DNA from 3 places in the Mesorhizobium sp. CNPSo 4671 genome. Region 3 is predicted to be linked to each of the others. Evidence: predicted binding sites of a transcription regulator. Region 3 holds the regulator's gene; each other region holds the start of a gene.
The links. The regulator PhoB, encoded in region 3, activates phosphate uptake and scavenging genes when phosphate is short. The targets are predictions, from matches to a motif close to TGTCATNNANCTGTCAT.
Positions count from the first base shown of each region.

Region 1: the regulator PhoB is predicted to act here: its motif matches at 1,005-1,021, upstream of ppk2 (polyphosphate kinase 2).
Region 2: the regulator PhoB is predicted to act here: its motif matches at 2,331-2,347, upstream of AC04SF_RS06045 (alpha-D-ribose 1-methylphosphonate 5-triphosphate diphosphatase).

Region 1 covers NZ_JBWLUW010000009.1:245,213-250,634, forward strand. The annotation lists gene ppk2 (polyphosphate kinase 2) at 1-898, opposite strand, end outside; gene AC04SF_RS25020 (aldo/keto reductase) at 1,177-2,220, shown strand; gene AC04SF_RS25025 (glycosyl transferase family 90) at 2,239-3,210, opposite strand; gene AC04SF_RS25030 (glycosyl transferase family 90) at 3,359-4,330, opposite strand; gene AC04SF_RS25035 (hypothetical protein) at 4,529-4,675, shown strand; gene AC04SF_RS25040 (DUF982 domain-containing protein) at 4,730-4,990, opposite strand; gene AC04SF_RS25045 (GntR family transcriptional regulator) at 5,094-5,422, opposite strand, start outside.
Region 2 covers NZ_JBWLUW010000002.1:347,091-352,512, forward strand. The annotation lists gene AC04SF_RS06040 (hypothetical protein) at 587-787, shown strand; gene AC04SF_RS06045 (alpha-D-ribose 1-methylphosphonate 5-triphosphate diphosphatase) at 921-2,147, opposite strand; gene AC04SF_RS06050 (PfkB family carbohydrate kinase) at 2,372-3,280, opposite strand; gene AC04SF_RS06055 (GMC family oxidoreductase) at 3,379-4,965, opposite strand; gene AC04SF_RS06060 (aldehyde dehydrogenase family protein) at 4,970-5,422, opposite strand, start outside.
Region 3 covers NZ_JBWLUW010000007.1:318,421-323,842, reverse strand. The annotation lists gene xylF (D-xylose ABC transporter substrate-binding protein) at 1-507, opposite strand, end outside; gene AC04SF_RS21425 (ROK family protein) at 771-2,018, shown strand; gene phoB (phosphate regulon transcriptional regulator PhoB) at 2,031-2,720, opposite strand; gene phoU (phosphate signaling complex protein PhoU) at 2,740-3,447, opposite strand; gene pstB (phosphate ABC transporter ATP-binding protein PstB) at 3,473-4,276, opposite strand; gene pstA (phosphate ABC transporter permease PstA) at 4,273-5,124, opposite strand; gene pstC (phosphate ABC transporter permease subunit PstC) at 5,128-5,422, opposite strand, start outside.

The DNA.
Region 1 (5,422 bases), on a different contig from region 3:
GCTCACGCGGCAGCGTCTGGCGCTCGTATTCGGGGTTGAAGACGCGCTCCGGCAGCGTGATCTCCTCGTGCGGCACCTCTTCATACGGCATCTGCTTGAGCAGATGATCGATGCAGTTCAGCCGTGCCCGTTTCTTGTCGTTACCCTCAACGATGAACCAGGGTGCCTCGGGAATGTTGGTGCGGGCGAAGGTTTCTTCCTTGGCCTTGGTGTACTGCTCCCAGCGCACGCGCGACTGAAGATCCATCGGCGACAGCTTCCACTGCTTCATTGGGTCATGGATACGCATCAGGAAGCGCATCTGCTGTTCCTCGTCGGTGATCGAGAACCAGTATTTCACGACAGTGATGCCCGAGCGCACCAGCATGCGCTCGAATTCCGGCACGTCGCGGAAAAATTCCTCGACCTGGCCCGCATCGGCAAAGCCCATCACCCGCTCGACGCCGGAGCGGTTGTACCAGGAGCGGTCGAACAGCACGATCTCGCCGCCTGCCGGCAGATGCGGGACATAGCGCTGGAAATACCATTGCGACTTCTCGCGCTCGGTCGGCGCCGGCAGCGCCACGACGCGGCAGATGCGCGGATTGAGCCGCTGGGTGATGCGCTTGATGACGCCGCCCTTGCCGGCGGAGTCGCGGCCCTCAAAAATCACCACCAGCTTCTTCTTGTGGTAGGCGACCCAGGACTGCAGCTTGATCAGCTCGGATTGCAAGGTGATCAGGTCGCGGAAATATTGCATGCGGTCGATCGAAGGCGGATGCGCGTTCTTGTAGATCTTGGCGATTTCCATCGACAGCGCTGGCTCCGACATTTCGAGTTCGTAATCTTCGTCGAGCGTGTCTGCGAGCTCGGCTTCGAGCCAGTCTTTCGCGGGAGAATTCTGTCTTAGCTCGGTCATATCGGTCGCTCCGCTTGCAAGCCTGTCGGTTGATGTCCGGCACCCCAAACTGCTGGCCTGCGGCCGGGAATGGAAACACCTTAGCCGAATTCAATATAGGCAGGCAGTGACGGTTTTATTGCAGCCCAAGCGCGATTGCCGCCGCCACAAATCCCGCGAGGTACGATCGATCCGTCGTCTTGGCATGGCGACAAGGCGACCAAATTGTCCTACAAATGCCTGGTCGCATTCGGGCGCCCTGGGCGGCGCCCCCCATCAACACAATCGCGAGGACCGACATGGAATACCGCACCCTTGGCCGTTCGGGCCTGAAGGTTTCGACGCTGACTTTGGGCACCATGACTTTCGGCGGCACCGGGCCCTTCGCTGCGGTCGGCAACAGCGATCTTACCGAAGCCAAGCGCATGATCGACATGTGCATCGACGCCGGTATCAACCTCATCGACACCGCCAATGTCTATTCGAACGGGCTGTCGGAGGAGATCATCGGCGAGGCACTCGGCGGCAAGCGCAAGAACGACGTGCTGATCGCGTCCAAGGCACGCATGCGGATCGGCAGCGGGCCCAACGACGAAGGTCTGTCGCGCCACCACCTGATCAGCGAATGCGAGAAGAGCCTGAAGCGGCTGAAGACCGACGTCATCGACATCTATTTCGTCCACCAGTGGGACGGCCTTACTCCGGTCGAGGAAACCATCGCCGCGCTCGACACTTTGGTCAGCCAGGGCAAGGTGCGCTATATCGGCTGCTCCAACTGGTCCGGCTGGCAGATGATGAAGGGGCTCTCGATCAGCGACAGCCGTCACCAGCAGCGCTTCGTCACCCAGCAGATCCACTACACGCTGGAGGCCCGCGAGGCCGAATACGAGTTGCTGCCGATCTCAGTCGACCAGGGGTTGGGCGTGCTGGTCTGGAGCCCGCTCGCCGGCGGCTTGCTGTCCGGCAAATACCACCGCGACAGCCCGACCGCACGGCAGCTCGCCGGCTGGTCGGAACCGCCGATCCGCGACGAGGACCGGCTCTGGCGGATCGTCGATGTACTGGTCGAGATCGGCAAGGCCCGCGGCGTGTCGGCAGCACAGGTGGCGCTTGCCTGGCTGCTCGGCCGCCCCGCCGTCTCCTCGCTGGTGATCGGCGCCCGCAACGACGCCCAGCTCAAGGACAATCTCGCGGCCGCAAGCCTGGGGCTCAACCCTGAGGAACGCCGGCGCCTCGACGCGGTCAGCCGACCGCCCGTACTCTACCCCTATTGGCACCAGCAGCTGACGGCGAGGGATCGCTTCGGCCCCGCCGACATGGTTCTCGACCGCAGCGTCATCTGATCATTAGGCGGAGTAGCGTTAGCCCTCGATGAAGCGCCAGAGTTCGGGATCGGGTTCGATCTGGCCGCTGAGCACGAAATATTTGTAGAGCACGAGCAGGGAGATCGCCTGCTCGTCTCGCTCATTGGAAAATTTCCGGCAATAGGCGTTGGCCGCGGCGATGATGCGCTCAGCGGCGGCGGGATGCCGTTCGAAATAGCGCACTTTCTCGCCGAGATCAGCGAAATCCGGATCGAGCGGCGCATAGTGGACATTGGCTTCGAGCTGGCTCTCCGCGAACCACGTTTCGTAAGTCGGCGGCGGCATCAGGCAGAGCGAGTTCGAATTCATGATCCATTTGAGGTTGGTCGCCACGTCATTGCCCTCGAGCGAGACGATGTAGCGGTAGCGCAGGTGCTGGCTGATGCTGAGAAAGGGCTTGGCGTACTCGGCCGGTGCACTTCTTTTGTGTGAACCGACATCGCAGAACGGCAGATCACGCGCCGCGTCCAGAAACCGCACCCTGATCGGATTGTTGAGATCGCCGCGCCAGACCACGGCCGGCAGCTTGTCGGCGAAGGTGACTGCGTCGGCCGGCATGTAGAAGTGGCGGAACTTGTTGAACTTCAGGATGACCGCGTTGCTGTTGTCGTCACGGATGGGCCGATCCTTGACGATCGTCGGCACTTTCGGCACCCCGATGACGTCGCCGAACTCCAGGTCGAGGAGCAATGCCGGGTCGAAATAGCGGGCAAACTCCTTCAGGTCGTAATAGTACATGCTCGGTTCGAACGGCATGTTGTCGATGCGCACAGCATCTGGGCTGGGCGCAAAGGCGGCCTGCAGCTTGTTGTAGTCGTTCAACCGCCGGCGCACGGCCTCGTCCGAGAGCCTGGCCTGTTCCAGGCGGCCGGCCAACCTTCGTCGGAAGAGTGCCTGGGGGGCGACATCGCGCATGACGTTTCGCGCATAATAGAAAACCTTCTGCGTCGTTCGTTTCAGGCTGACCATGGTTCACGTTGATCAGGACAAACGCGACCAAAACACGCGACGGCCGAGTTTGTTCCCGCGCCACGCTCGCGCGTCGTTGTGCCAGGTATTGCACCGGCCGCGTCGTCATCCAGCGCATGACGACCCGCTTCGACGAGGGGACCGGCAACTAGCCAGTTATATAGCGCCAGACCTCGGCATCCGGTTTGAGCTGGCCGCTCAGAACGAAATATTTGTAGAGCACCAGAAGCGAGATCGCCTGTTCGGTCTGTTCGTTGGCGAATGTCCGGCAATAGGCATTCGCGGCCGCGATTATGCGTTCTGCCCTGGCCGGGTTCCGTTCGAAATAGGCCACATGTTCGGCAACATCGGAGAAATCAGGTTCGAGCGGAACATAGTGGACATTGGCCTCGAGCTGCCGCTCCGCGAACCATGTCTCGTAGGTCGGCGGCGGCATCAGGCAAAGCGACTTCGAGTTCAAGATCCATTTGAGGTTGGTCGCCACGTCATTGCCTTCGAGCGAGACGATGTAGCGGTAGCGCTGGTGCTGGCCGATGCTGAGAAAGGGCTTGGCATATTCGGCCGGCGCGTTGGGCTTGTGCGAGCCGGCATCGCAGAACGGCAGGTCGCGCACCGCTTGCAGAAACCGTGTCCTGATCGGATTGTTGAGATCGCCGCGCCAGACCACCGCAGGCAGTTTGTCACCGAATGGGATGGCGTCGGCCGGCATCTGGAAGTGACGAAACTTGTCGAGCTTCATGATGACCGCGTTCTTGTCGTCATCACGGATCGGCCGGTCCTTCACGATCGTCGGCACCTTCGGCACATTCCTGACGTCGCCGAATTCGATGTCGATGAGCAATCCGGGGTCGAAGTAGCGAGCGAATTCCTTCAGGTCGTAATAGTACATGGTCGGCGTGAAGGGCAGCTTGCTGATGCGCATGGCATTGGCGCTGGGCGCGAAACCATCCTGCAGCTTGTTGTAGTAATTCAACCGTCGGCGCGCCGCTTCATCGCAAAGCCTCGCCTTTTCCAGGCGAACGGCCAGCCTGCGGCGGAACAGGGCTTGTGGAACGATATCGCGCGCGGCGTTTCGCGCATAATAGAAAACCTTTGCCGACGTTCGCGCGATTGAGGCCATGATTCACTTTGATAAAAACAAACAGGCAGCTCTCAACTCGCTGGCGCCCGGCGTTTCCTACATCATTGTGGCGCCGATCTGGCAAGCCCCCCCTCGGATTTCCGAGGCTGCGCCCGCACTGTCGCTTCAGCTGTTGTGTTTGACGGCTAATGCTCCTAGGCAGGGTCAGAGCCGCAAGGCAGGACAAAAGGAGCCGATATGGCGCGAGCACCAAACTACGATCAGGAACGCAAGGAACGCGACCGGCAGAAGGCGGCGAAGAAGGCCGAGAAGCTGGCGGCCAAGGTTGCCCAGCGCGAACGTTCAAAGCCCGAGGGCGAGGTCGAGACCGAAACCGCGGAATGACGGCAAAAGGCCCGCATATGCGGGCCTTGCCTCAATCCAGGTTGTCGCCCTGCGTCAGGCGGGCGCCTTGTCGCTGACAAAAACGTCCACTTCACGCGCCGCGGCGATGAAGGCGCGGCGGGCGTTCATCGCCGGCTTGTCGCCGGCCAGCGCGTCGTGGCAGGCCTGCAGCGCTGCGCGATGCTTGGGGCTGCGCTTGCCGGGCCAGCTGTTGAGCAGGTAATCGGAAGCCTCACGGGCCGTGCGCAGGAGCTGGGTGCTTCCTGCCGTGACGGACTTGACGGTCACGGGTGTTTCAAATCGGTTGTTTTCCATCGCCGCTCTTACGCCATCGGCATCCGCGAAGCGAGGCCGAAAGTGTGCTTCGCGTCAGACGCCGCCTCTTTTGCCCGCCGAGCGCCCTGCCCTTGCACCTGCGTTAAGCGGCCACGACGGCAAAGCCCCTGGCGCGAAGACCGCGTCGGTCGTTGGCGAGCGACGTCACCAGCCGATCGCGGCTGCCGACGATATGGGCTGAGAGCCGACGCGCCGCTTCCTCGGCATCGCCAAGGCGCGTGGCCGCAAGAATGGCGCGATGTTCGGCCCACGCGCGGCCAAGGGCTGCCTCGTCGCGCACCTCCAGCCAGCGGGCGCGCGACAGGCGCGTCATGGCATCGCGCACGGCCCTGAAGAGGAATTCATTGCCCGACAGGCGCGCCAGTTCGATGTGAAAATCCATGCCGACACGATGCCATTCCTCCCGCGCAG
Region 2 (5,422 bases), on a different contig from region 3:
CGCCGAACGTCTCGCGGACAACGGACCCGGTCGGGACCTTTTCCATGCCAGGCATTTCTCCTCCCAGAGCGCTGACCTAGCCCCATCAGCGTTTGCGCATGTTTTATAAAAAATTGACACGCGTCAAGATTTAAAATGGTGCGCAGCGATTTCGATGGTGCCATGGCGGCCATGGGCTGTCCTGTCGGGCCGCCTGCCGCGCGATCCGCGGTTCACCGCAGCAAAAAAGCTTCCGCCCTTATGCAACCTGCGATGGGGGCGTGCGTTACCGTTTTCAGATTTTGAACGACCCGGCAGGTGGGTGCTGCATTTTCGATACGTCCACGGAATTGCCGGTAACCGTGCAAGACAAGGCCCTCATCGGGGCTCGGTCGGCACCAAGTGCCGTTGTCTGCTTGCGGTCACGGAAGCCGACGGCAAGCTGCGGGCGCTGCTGTCACTGTCGTCGCCGAGCAACTGTCAGACAAATAATAGAGATCAGACATGCCAAGACGGCTTGCAAGCCTAGGCTAAAGCTCGCGGAAGTTGCGAAAAAAGCATACCGTTGGAGAAAACTTATATCGTCATCCAGCATGAAAGGGGAATCATGCCTGACCAGAATGCCCAGATCCGCGCAGCAATCGGACGACTGCTTTCCGAGAAAACCGGAGTCGCAGTCATTTCCATGAAAGAGAGTATCAACGAGCTGGTGGCCACAACCGGTGTAGCGCTTGCCGTCGAAACCCTGCAGGACATGCTGCTGGAAATGGCCGAAGTGCGCGGCATGACGGTCGTGCTCGACGTTTAGAGCAGTTAACCGTTTTCACTAACTCTTTGTTTTGACATTTTGACGCAATTCCTGTGGGCAAATCGTTACCCGCTTTTCCTGGAACCGCTTCAGCTCTGTCTCCTTGTTTTGACGCAATTACCCAGGGAAAGCGCTACGCGCTTTTCCGGGAGGCAGCTGGTAGCTGTTCAGCCATTGCGGGGCCAAGGCGTTCCGCTTTCCCCGCCAGTTCAAGCGTGCCATCGCCGTAGATCATGCGGCCGGCACGGAAGGTGGCGCGCACGCGTGGCACGGGATGGCGGTCCGCCACCACGAGATCGGCCAGAAGCCCCGGCTCGATGGCGCCGCGATCGGTGAGCCCCAGGGCTGCGGCCGGATTGCCGCTGGTCAGTGCCGCCGCCGCCGCGAGGCCATCGCCCCGCAGTTCCGCCAGGCCGAGCACGGCCGGCAGGATCGAGGCCGGGTGGTAGTCGCTGGCCAGCATGTCGAGCAGTCCGGCCTCATAGGCCTGCCGGGCGGAAAGATTGCCGGAGTAGGATTCGCCGCGCAGCGCGTTGGGCGCGCCCATGGCGGTGCGCATGCCGAGCCTGCGGGCTTCTTGCGCGGCCTCCAGGGTTACCGGGAATTCCGAGAGCGCGGCACCCAGGCCATGAACCAGTTCCACCTTTTCCAGCGTGTCGTCGTCATGCGAGGCGAGCACGACGCCGGCGGCCTGCGCGCGCGCCGACAGGTCCTGCAACGCGTTCAACACATCGCCCTGGCCGTTGCGGCCGGCCATGCGCTTGCCGACGACTTCGGAGGCCGCGGCAACGGACATACCGCGCTCCTTGGCGATCCGGGCGATGTAGAGTTCGACGTCGCGGTATTGCCCCTGTCCAGGCGTGTGATCCATCAGTGAAATCAGGTGCAGCCTGCCGGCGTCCATCAGCTTTTGCAGCCTGGGAATAGCCGGGGTGAAGGTCACTTCGAAGCGGGCGTGGATGCGATGGTCGACCAGGAGGTCGTCCTTCATCCCGGCGATGGTGTCGATGATTGCTGATGTGTGATCTTCCGAGCGCAGCACGCCGCTGGTGACGCTGGCGCCGATGAAGGAGAGCGCGGCATAGGCGGTGGTGACGCCGCAGGAGGCGAGCTTCTTGTCCAGTTCGGCAACGCCGATCGGCATCGGAACGTGGACGCCGATGCGCGGTTCGACTTCCTTCTCGACCATGTCGCCATGCATGTCGATGAAGCCGGGCAGCAGCAGGCGGCCGCCACCCTCTATGTCGGCATGCTCGACCGGCTTCTCGCGGATATCGGCGATCCTGCCGTTTTCGATCCTGATCGCGCCGCTTGGGATGACGCGGTCGCGCAGGACGATTTCGAAATCACTCAGCCACATGTCATGTCTCTTGCAAGGAAGCGGTTTCAGCATGGATTTTACGGGCGACAAGGTCGGCGACATCATGGGTGACGGAGGACACCGACCATGGCGACGATTGCGCCGGCTTGCCGCCGCCCCGGTCACGATCTCTCCAGGACATGTTTTCTAGTTCACCCGAATGCCGGTTTCCATTTGATTTTTATGACATTTTCATGAAGGCCGGCCTTGCCGGACCGCCTGCCTCAGCCGGCACGGGATCGTTGTGACAGCCATTCGGCGGTTTGCTGGCTGGCCTGTTCGGCGGAAAGCTCAAGGCTCAGCCCCTGCAGCAGGCCATGCAGGAAAACCCCGGTAAAACAGTCGCCGGCGCCGATCGTGTCGGGTACGGAAACCTGCTTCAGCGGCGTGACGTGGTTGAGCGCCTTGCCGTCATAGAGCGAGATCGGCCGCATTCCGTCGGTCAGCACCAGCGTGCTCAGGCGAGGCCCGGCAATGAGTGAAGCTCGCTCCCAGATCGCTCGCGTGTCCTCGCCGGGAAAATCGGCGCGCGATCCGATAACGATGTCGGCCGGGCGCGGCGAGGCGCTGCGCAGCGGAAATTGCGAAATGACAAGCGGGATCGTCCGCAGCGAGGCAACGAGGCCGGCATCGAGCATCAGGGCGTTGAGATAGGCGGCGTCGCCGCTGACAGGTTCCGGTGCGGCGAAGGGCGGGCGCATCTGGCCGCCGGGGTTCAAAATGGTGCGCTCGCCATTCGGCTCGAGCAGGATTTCGGTGAACCGGGTTTCCCCGGCCCATAGGGTGACGTAGCCGGTATCGATGCCGCTCGCCTGCAATGTGGCGAGCGCTGCCCGGCCATATTCGTCGTCCATCAGATTGCTGATCAGCCGGACATGGTTGCCGAGCTTCGCCAGATGGGTGCCTGTGTGGAAGCCGCCACCGCCGAGCCGGACGCTGCGGCTGGAATAGACGATGCGCGCGCCAGAGGCGAGGGGCGAGGACAGCGACCAGACCTGGTCGTAGTTGATGTGGCCGACAACGATGACTGTGCACATGGTCCCTGCTTTTTCGCGCGGCGCATCGACGATGAAGCGGTGCGTGAGCAGGCTTAGCACTATGACCGGCACCAGGGACAGCAGGCTGGCGGCCATCGGAGCGTCAGCGGGCGTGTGCTGTTTTCGATCGACAATACGGCCAGTTGCTCGGCGTTCTGGCGCAGGCGGGGAACGCCAAGGATTGAGCAGTCGCTTTACCCGCCGAGAATAAAATCGGCGCAGCGGTCGGCGATCATGATCACCGGGGCGTTGGTGTTGCCGCTGATCAGCCTTGGCATGATCGAGGCGTCGCAGATGCGCAGGCGCGGGACGCCGCGCACGCGCAGTTGCGGGTCGACCACCGCGTCGTCATCGCTGCCCATGCGGCAGGTGCCGCAAGGGTGATAGACGGTCTTGGCGTGTTCGAGGATGTGGTCCGATATCGCCTGGTCGGAAAGGTCGGCGGCCTCGCCGGGCGACAACTCCTCGGCCACCACCGCCCGCAGTGCGGGCTGGCGCAGGATGGTGCGGGCGATCTTAATGCCGGCGAGCAGCAGGGCAAGATCGTCCGCGTCGGACAGGAAGCCGGTGGTGAAGCGGATCGGGTCCGCCGCGTCGCGCGAGCGCAGGTTGACGGTGCCGCGCGATTTTGGCCGCAGCACACACGGGTTGAGCTCCATGCCGTGGCGTTCGATCGAGCCGTGTTCTGCGCTTTCGATCATCACCGGCAGGACGTGGAACTGGATATCGGGCCGGCCATCGCCATCGGTGTCGAAGAAGCCGCCGCTCTCGACGACATTGGAGGTGAGCAGGCCGGTGCGGAACATCAGGTACTGCAGGCCGTGGCGCAATGCCTTCAGGCCACGATCTTCGCCCAGCAGCGAGATCGGCTGGCGCGTCAGCGCATAGACCGGGGCGGCGACATGGTCCTGCAGGTCGCGGCCGACCGCGGGCATGTCGCGGATGACGGGAATGCCGAGCCCGGCCAGATGCTCGGCCGGGCCAAGCCCCGACAGCATCATCAGTTTTGGCGTCGCCAGCGCGCCTGCCGTGAGGATCACTTCGGCCTTTGCCGTCGCCGCATGGCTTTGGCCGTCGGAGGTGGTGTAGGCGAGGCCGCTCGCCGCACCGTTTTCCAGGGTCACGCCGGTGACCAGCGCATCGGTGATCACGGTTAGGTTGGCGTTGCCGGCCAGCGGCCGCAGAAACACCTTTGCCGCCGACTGTCTTTCCCCATTCGCCGTGGTCGTCTGGTAGAAGCCGACGCCTTCCTGCACGGCGCCGTTGAAGTCGTCATTGTAGCGGTAGCCCGCCTGTTGCGCGGCCTGCACGTAAGCCAATGACAGCAGATGGTGGTGACGCGGATCGGAGACCGGCAGCGGTCCCTCGGTGCCGTGGCGCTCACCGGCCAGCCGCTCGTTGCGTTCCAGCCGCCGGAACACCGGCAACACCTCGTCCCAGCCCCAGCCGGGGCAGCCGAGGTCACGCCAGCCATCATAATCCTGCGGCTGGCCCCTGATGTAGAGCATGGCGTTGATCGAGGAGCCGCCGCCCAGCGTGCGGCCTTGCGGCACCGGCAGCCGGCGTCCGCCGACGCTGGGTTCCGGCTCAGATTCATAGATCCAGCTGCGCGCCGTGCCGATCACCTTGGCGAAGGTGGCGGGCATGTCGATCAGGCGCGTGTTGTCGGCCGGGCCGGCCTCGACCACCAGCACGCGCTTGCCAGCAGAGACCAGCCGGTTGGCCAGCGTGCAGCCGGCCGAGCCGGCGCCGGCGATGATGTAGTCGTAAACTGCGCTCATCGTGTCAGGCATACCGCATGATGACGGTCTTGGTTTCGAGATAGCCGTCGATGGCGGCACGGCCATGCTCGCGGCCGATGCCGGACTGCTTGAAGCCGCCGAAGGGGGCGTTGGGGTCGAGCGTGTTGTGCGAATTGACCCACACCGTGCCGGCCTTGAGGCCGTGGATGGCGGTCATCGCCTTGCCCATGTCGCGGGTCCAGATCGAGGCCGAGAGGCCATAGCGCGTGTCGTTGGCGATGCGGATCGCCTCGTCGAGATCGGTGACCGGCATTGCCGCCACCACCGGCCCGAACACCTCCTCGCTGGCGATTTCCATGTCGGGCCGGACATTGTGCAGGATGGTCGGCGCCACGTAGTGGCCCCTGGCCGGCACCGGCCGCGCGCCGCTGACCCGCTCGCCGCCCGCCGCCAGGCCACGCTCGATAAAGCCCTCGACGCTTCTCCGGTGCTTTGC
Region 3 (5,422 bases):
CATCGAGCCCGAGAACAGGAAGTCGGCATTCGGATCGGAGCCCGAGCCCTTGATGAAGACGTAATTGCCTTCCGGCTTGGCCTTGAACACGGCACCAGCCTGCAGGCGGCCGACTTCCTTGTTGTCGAAGGTCAGGTAGAAGACGTCCTTGTTCTCGATCAGGCGGTCATAGCCGACGACCGGGATGCCTTCGTCCAACGCCTTCTGCACGGCCGGGCCGATGGCCGAGGCGTCCTGCGCCAGGATGATCAGCGAATTGGCACCCTGCGAGATCAGGCTTTCGACATCAGTAAGCTGCTTGCCGGGATTGGACTGCGCGTCGGCGGAAATGTACTTGTCGCCAGCAGCCTCGATCGCCTTCTTCATGGCGGCTTCGTCGGTCTTCCAGCGCTCTTCCTGGAAGTTGGACCACGAAACGCCGATAACCTTGTCCTTCGCCTGCGCGACCGACGCAAGCGTCAGCGACATGGCGACACCCGCCAGGATGGCGGCTGTGAATCCCTTCATGATATTCCTCCCTGCGCCGCGTATGGCGCGACCAAACTGGCCCTAAGGCCGGCACAGAGGCTCTATTTTTTCGAGCCTCGAAAAAACACTGATCCAACACCGGAACGCTGTCAACAACGATTCTGATGGATTTTGATGTCCCCGCGAATTTTTTTCGAGCCTCGGAATAAATAAATGACAGGACGGGCCGCTTCTGCCAGTATTTGACCATGTCGCATGCGGCGTTCGAGGAACCGCGGCGACTGGGGAGGATGTGGGAAAACATGTCGGTCGGAATCCGTCACGACGATCTGCGCCGGCGCAACCGCGCCATGGTGATCGCGGCCGTGCGCCGGGCCGGTCGGCCCTCGCGCACCGAGATCGCCGCGACCACCGGCCTCAGCCATTCGACCATATCGGCGATTTCCTCCGATCTGATCGGTGAAGGCATCCTGGCCGAAGGCAAGCCGAGCGAGGCCGGCTCGCTGAAGCGCGGCAGGCCGCAGGTCGGCCTCGGCCTCAACTCGGAGGCCGCGGCCGTCATGACCGTGGTGCTGTCGCTGAATTTCCTGTCCGTCGCCGTCATCGACTATGCCGGCCAGGTGGTCTCGGAGGAACAGCGCCGGCTGGACACGCTGACCATGTCGCGCGAAGCGCTGATCGGCGAATGCGTCGCCATCGTGCGGCGGCGCCTCGAGGATCCCGATATCGACGTGCGCAGCGTCGCCCGCATCGCACTGGCAATACAGGGCATCACCGACACCGAGGCCCGGGCGATGCTGTGGTCGCCGATCACGCCGCAGACCAACATCGCCTTCGCCGACATACTCGAGGCCGAGTTCGGCATCCCCGCCACCATGGAAAACGACTGCAACATGATGGCGGTGGCGCTGCGCTGGCGCGATCCCGAGCGCTATCGCGACGACTTCATCGCCATCCTGCTTTCGCACGGCATCGGCATGGGCCTGGTGCTGAAGGGCGAGCTGTTCACCGGCACCCATTCCTCGGGCGGCGAGTTCGGTCACATGATCCATCGGCCCGGCGGCGCGCTTTGCCGCTGCGGACGCCGCGGCTGCGTCGAGGCCTATGCCGGCAACTACGCCATCTGGCGCAACGCCAGGCAGCTTGGCGAGGACACCGAGCCGGTCGCCGACGTCAGCGACGCACAGATGCGGGCACTCGCCGCCACCGCACGGGAAAGAGACGGGCCTGAGCGAGAAGCCTATCGCAAGGCCGGCGAGGCATTGGGCTATGGCCTCGGCAGCCTGTTCGCGCTGATCGATCCCGCGCCCGTCGCCATGGTCGGCGTCAGTGCCGCCGCCTTCGACCTGATCGAGCCGGCATTGCGCGAGGCGATCGCGCAGACCGCCGGCGGCCAGCACTCGAAATCGATTTCCTTCGACACCGAACCGAACGAACTGCCGCTGATCCGCGAAGGCTGCGCCATGCGCGCGCTGACCTTCGTCGACCAGGAGATTTTCGCGCCGGGCGTGCAGGCAAGGGCGGGCGGCGTGGGCAAGAACGTGGCCTGAAACCGCTCGCGATCAATCCTCGCGGATCGCGTAGCCCGCGCCGCGAATGGTGCGGATGACGTCGGGCATGCGGCCATTGTTGACCGCCTTGCGCAGGCGGCCGACATGCACGTCGACGGTGCGCTCGTCGATGTAGATCGTCTCGCCCCAGACATTGTCGAGCAGCTGGCTGCGCGAGAACACGCGGCCGGGATGGCGCATCATGAATTCGAGCAGGCGGAACTCGGTCGGCCCAAGCCGTATCTCGCTCTTCTTGCGATAGACCCGGTGCGATTCGCGGTCGAGCACGATGTCGCCGACCTTGAGCACGCTGGACAGCACTTCCGGCTTGGCGCGGCGAAGCAGCGCCTTGACTCTTGCCATGAATTCCGGCGTCGAAAACGGCTTGACCAGATAGTCGTCGGCGCCGGTGGAAAGTCCACGTACACGGTCGCTTTCTTCGCCCCGCGCGGTCAGCATGATGATCGGCAGCCGCTCGGTCTCGGGCCGCATTCGCAGGCGCCGGCAGAGTTCGATGCCGGACACCGCAGGCACCATCCAGTCGAGCACCAGAAGGTCGGGCACGTTCTCCTGGAGCCGGATTTCGGCTTCGTCGCCGCGCGGCACCACCTCGACCTGGTAGCCTTCGGATTCCAGATTGTAGCGGAGCAGCACCCCCAGCGGCTCCTCATCCTCCACCACCATGATGCGTGGCGCGATCATCGACTGGTTACCCCTGCGCTCAGGCTGCCGGCGCTGACATCGCCGTCTCGTCCTGTTTTGGACGATTGGCGGGCAGCTGCGTGCCGGTCAGGACATAGTACGCATTCTCGGCGATGTTGGTCACGTGGTCACCGATGCGTTCGAGATTCTTGGCGCAGAACAACAGATGCGTGCAGGCCGTGATGTTGCGCGGATCCTCCATCATATAGGTCAGCAGTTCACGGAAGACGGAGGTGTATTTGACGTCGATACGTTCGTCGTCGGCGCGCAACTTCGCCAGTGCGGCGGCATCGCGCGCCGCATACTCCTCGATCACGCCCTGCACCTGGATCAGCACCAGCTGCGCCATGGCGTCGATGGAATGCGACAGGTCGCGCGGCGTGGCGCTGAGACCGACGGTGCCGACGCGCTTGGCGATGTTCTTGGCAAGGTCGCCGATGCGTTCGAGGTCGCCGGCCATGCGGATCGAGCCGACTACATGACGCAGATCGTCGGCCATCGGCTGGCGCTTGGCGATCAGCGTGATGGCACGGTCGTCGAGTTCGCGCTGGCGCGCGTCCATGATCGCGTCGTCGGAGACCACGCGCTGGGCCAGCGCATTGTCGGAATTCAGCAGTGCCTTGGTGGCGCCGCCGACCATCGAGCCGGCGAGGTCGCCCATGTCGCTGATCAGCCTGCTGATCTGTCCGAGATCCTCGTCGAAGGCTGCGACTGTGTGTTCGGCCATGATCCTGGTCCTCGTATGCGTGCGATCAGCCGAAGCGGCCGGTGATGTAGTCTTGCGTGCGCTTCTCGCGAGGCGACGTGAAGATCTTCTCGGTTTTGTCGAACTCGACCAGTTCGCCCAGATACATGAAGGCGGTCTGCTTCGACACGCGCGCCGCCTGCTGCATGTTGTGGGTGACGATGACGATCGTGTACTCGGCTTGCAACTCGTCGATCAGCTCCTCGATCTTGGCGGTCGAGAGCGGGTCGAGCGCCGAGGCCGGCTCGTCGAGCAGGATGACTTCCGGCTTCACCGCCACGGTGCGGGCGATGCACAGCCGCTGCTGCTGGCCGCCCGACAGGCTGAGGCCGCTGGCGTTGAGCTTGTCCTTGACCTCGGTCCACAGTGCCGCGCGCTTCAGCGCCTGCTCGACACGGCCGTCCATCTCGGCCTTGCTGATCTTGTCATAGAGCCTGACGCCGAAAGCGATGTTCTCGTAGATCGACATCGGGAACGGCGTCGGCTTCTGGAACACCATGCCGATCTTGGTGCGCAGCAGATTGAGGTCCTGCGAACGGTCGAGAACGTTCTGGCCGTCGAGCAGCACCTGGCCCTCGGCGGTCTGCTTGGGATAGAGCTCATAGATACGGTTGAAGACGCGCAGCAGCGTCGACTTTCCGCAGCCCGAAGGGCCGATGAAGGCGGTGACGCTGCGCTCGGGCAGCGACAGCGTGATATCCTTCAGGGCCTTCGACTGGCCATAGTAGAAGTTGAGGTTCTTGACCTCGATCTTGGCCTTGGCCACCGCCTCGGCGGCGATCGTCATGTCTGGAGACAACATCTGGCTCATTTGTCCTCTCTGCGTCCGGTCAGGCTGCGCGCAAAGATGCTGAGCGCGAGAACCGTCAATGTGATGATGAGTGCACCGGTCCAGGCCAGCTGCTGCCATTCCTCGTAAGGGCTGAGAGCGAACTGGAAGATGGTGACAGGCAGGCTGGCCATCGGCGCGTTGAGATTGCTCGACCAGAACTGATTGTTCAGCGCCGTGAAAAGAAGCGGTGCGGTCTCGCCGGAGATGCGCGCGATCGCCAGCAATATGCCGGTGACGATGCCGGAAAGTGCCGCGCGGTAGGCAACCGAGCGGATGACCACCCAGCGCGGTGCGCCGATCGCGGTGCCGGCTTCGCGCAGGGCGTTGGGCACCAGATTGAGCATGTCCTCTGTGGTGCGCACCACGACCGGGATGACCAGGATGGCAAGTGCTACGGCACCGGCGATCGCCGAGAAATGCCCCATTGGCCGCACCATCAGCTCATAGACGAACAGGCCGATGATAATCGACGGCGCCGACAAAAGGATGTCGTTGATGAAGCGAACCACGGTGGTGAGCTTCGAGAAGCGGCCATATTCCGCCATATAGGTGCCGGCCAGCACGCCGATCGGCGTGCCGACGATGATGCCGATGATGGTCATCACGATGCTGCCATAGATGGCGTTGAGCAGGCCGCCGGCATCGCCGGGCGGTGGCGTCATTTCCGTGAAGACCGAGAGGGAGACGCCGGCGAGGCCCTTGTAGAGCAGGGCGCCGAGGATCAGCGCCAGCCAGGCAAGGCCGATGCCGGCGGCGACGACGCACAGCGTCATCATCACGCCATTCTTGCGCTTGCGGCTCTGGTGAAGCGATGCGGCTGTCGACATCGGTCAGGCTCCGGTGCGGGCGTCAATGCGCATCAGCATGTAGCGGGCGATGGCAAGGATCATGAAGGTGATGACGAACAGGATCAGGCCGAGCGCCACCAGCGAGGAGGTATAGAGATCGCCGACCGCTTCGGTGAATTCGTTGGCGATGGTCGCCGAGATCGTCGTTGCCGGCGCAAACAGCGATGTCGAGATGCGGTGCGCGTTGCCGATGACGAAGGTCACCGCCATGGTTTCGCCGAGCGCACGGCCGAGCGCGAGCATGACGCCGCCCATGATGCCGATGCGCGTGTAGGGA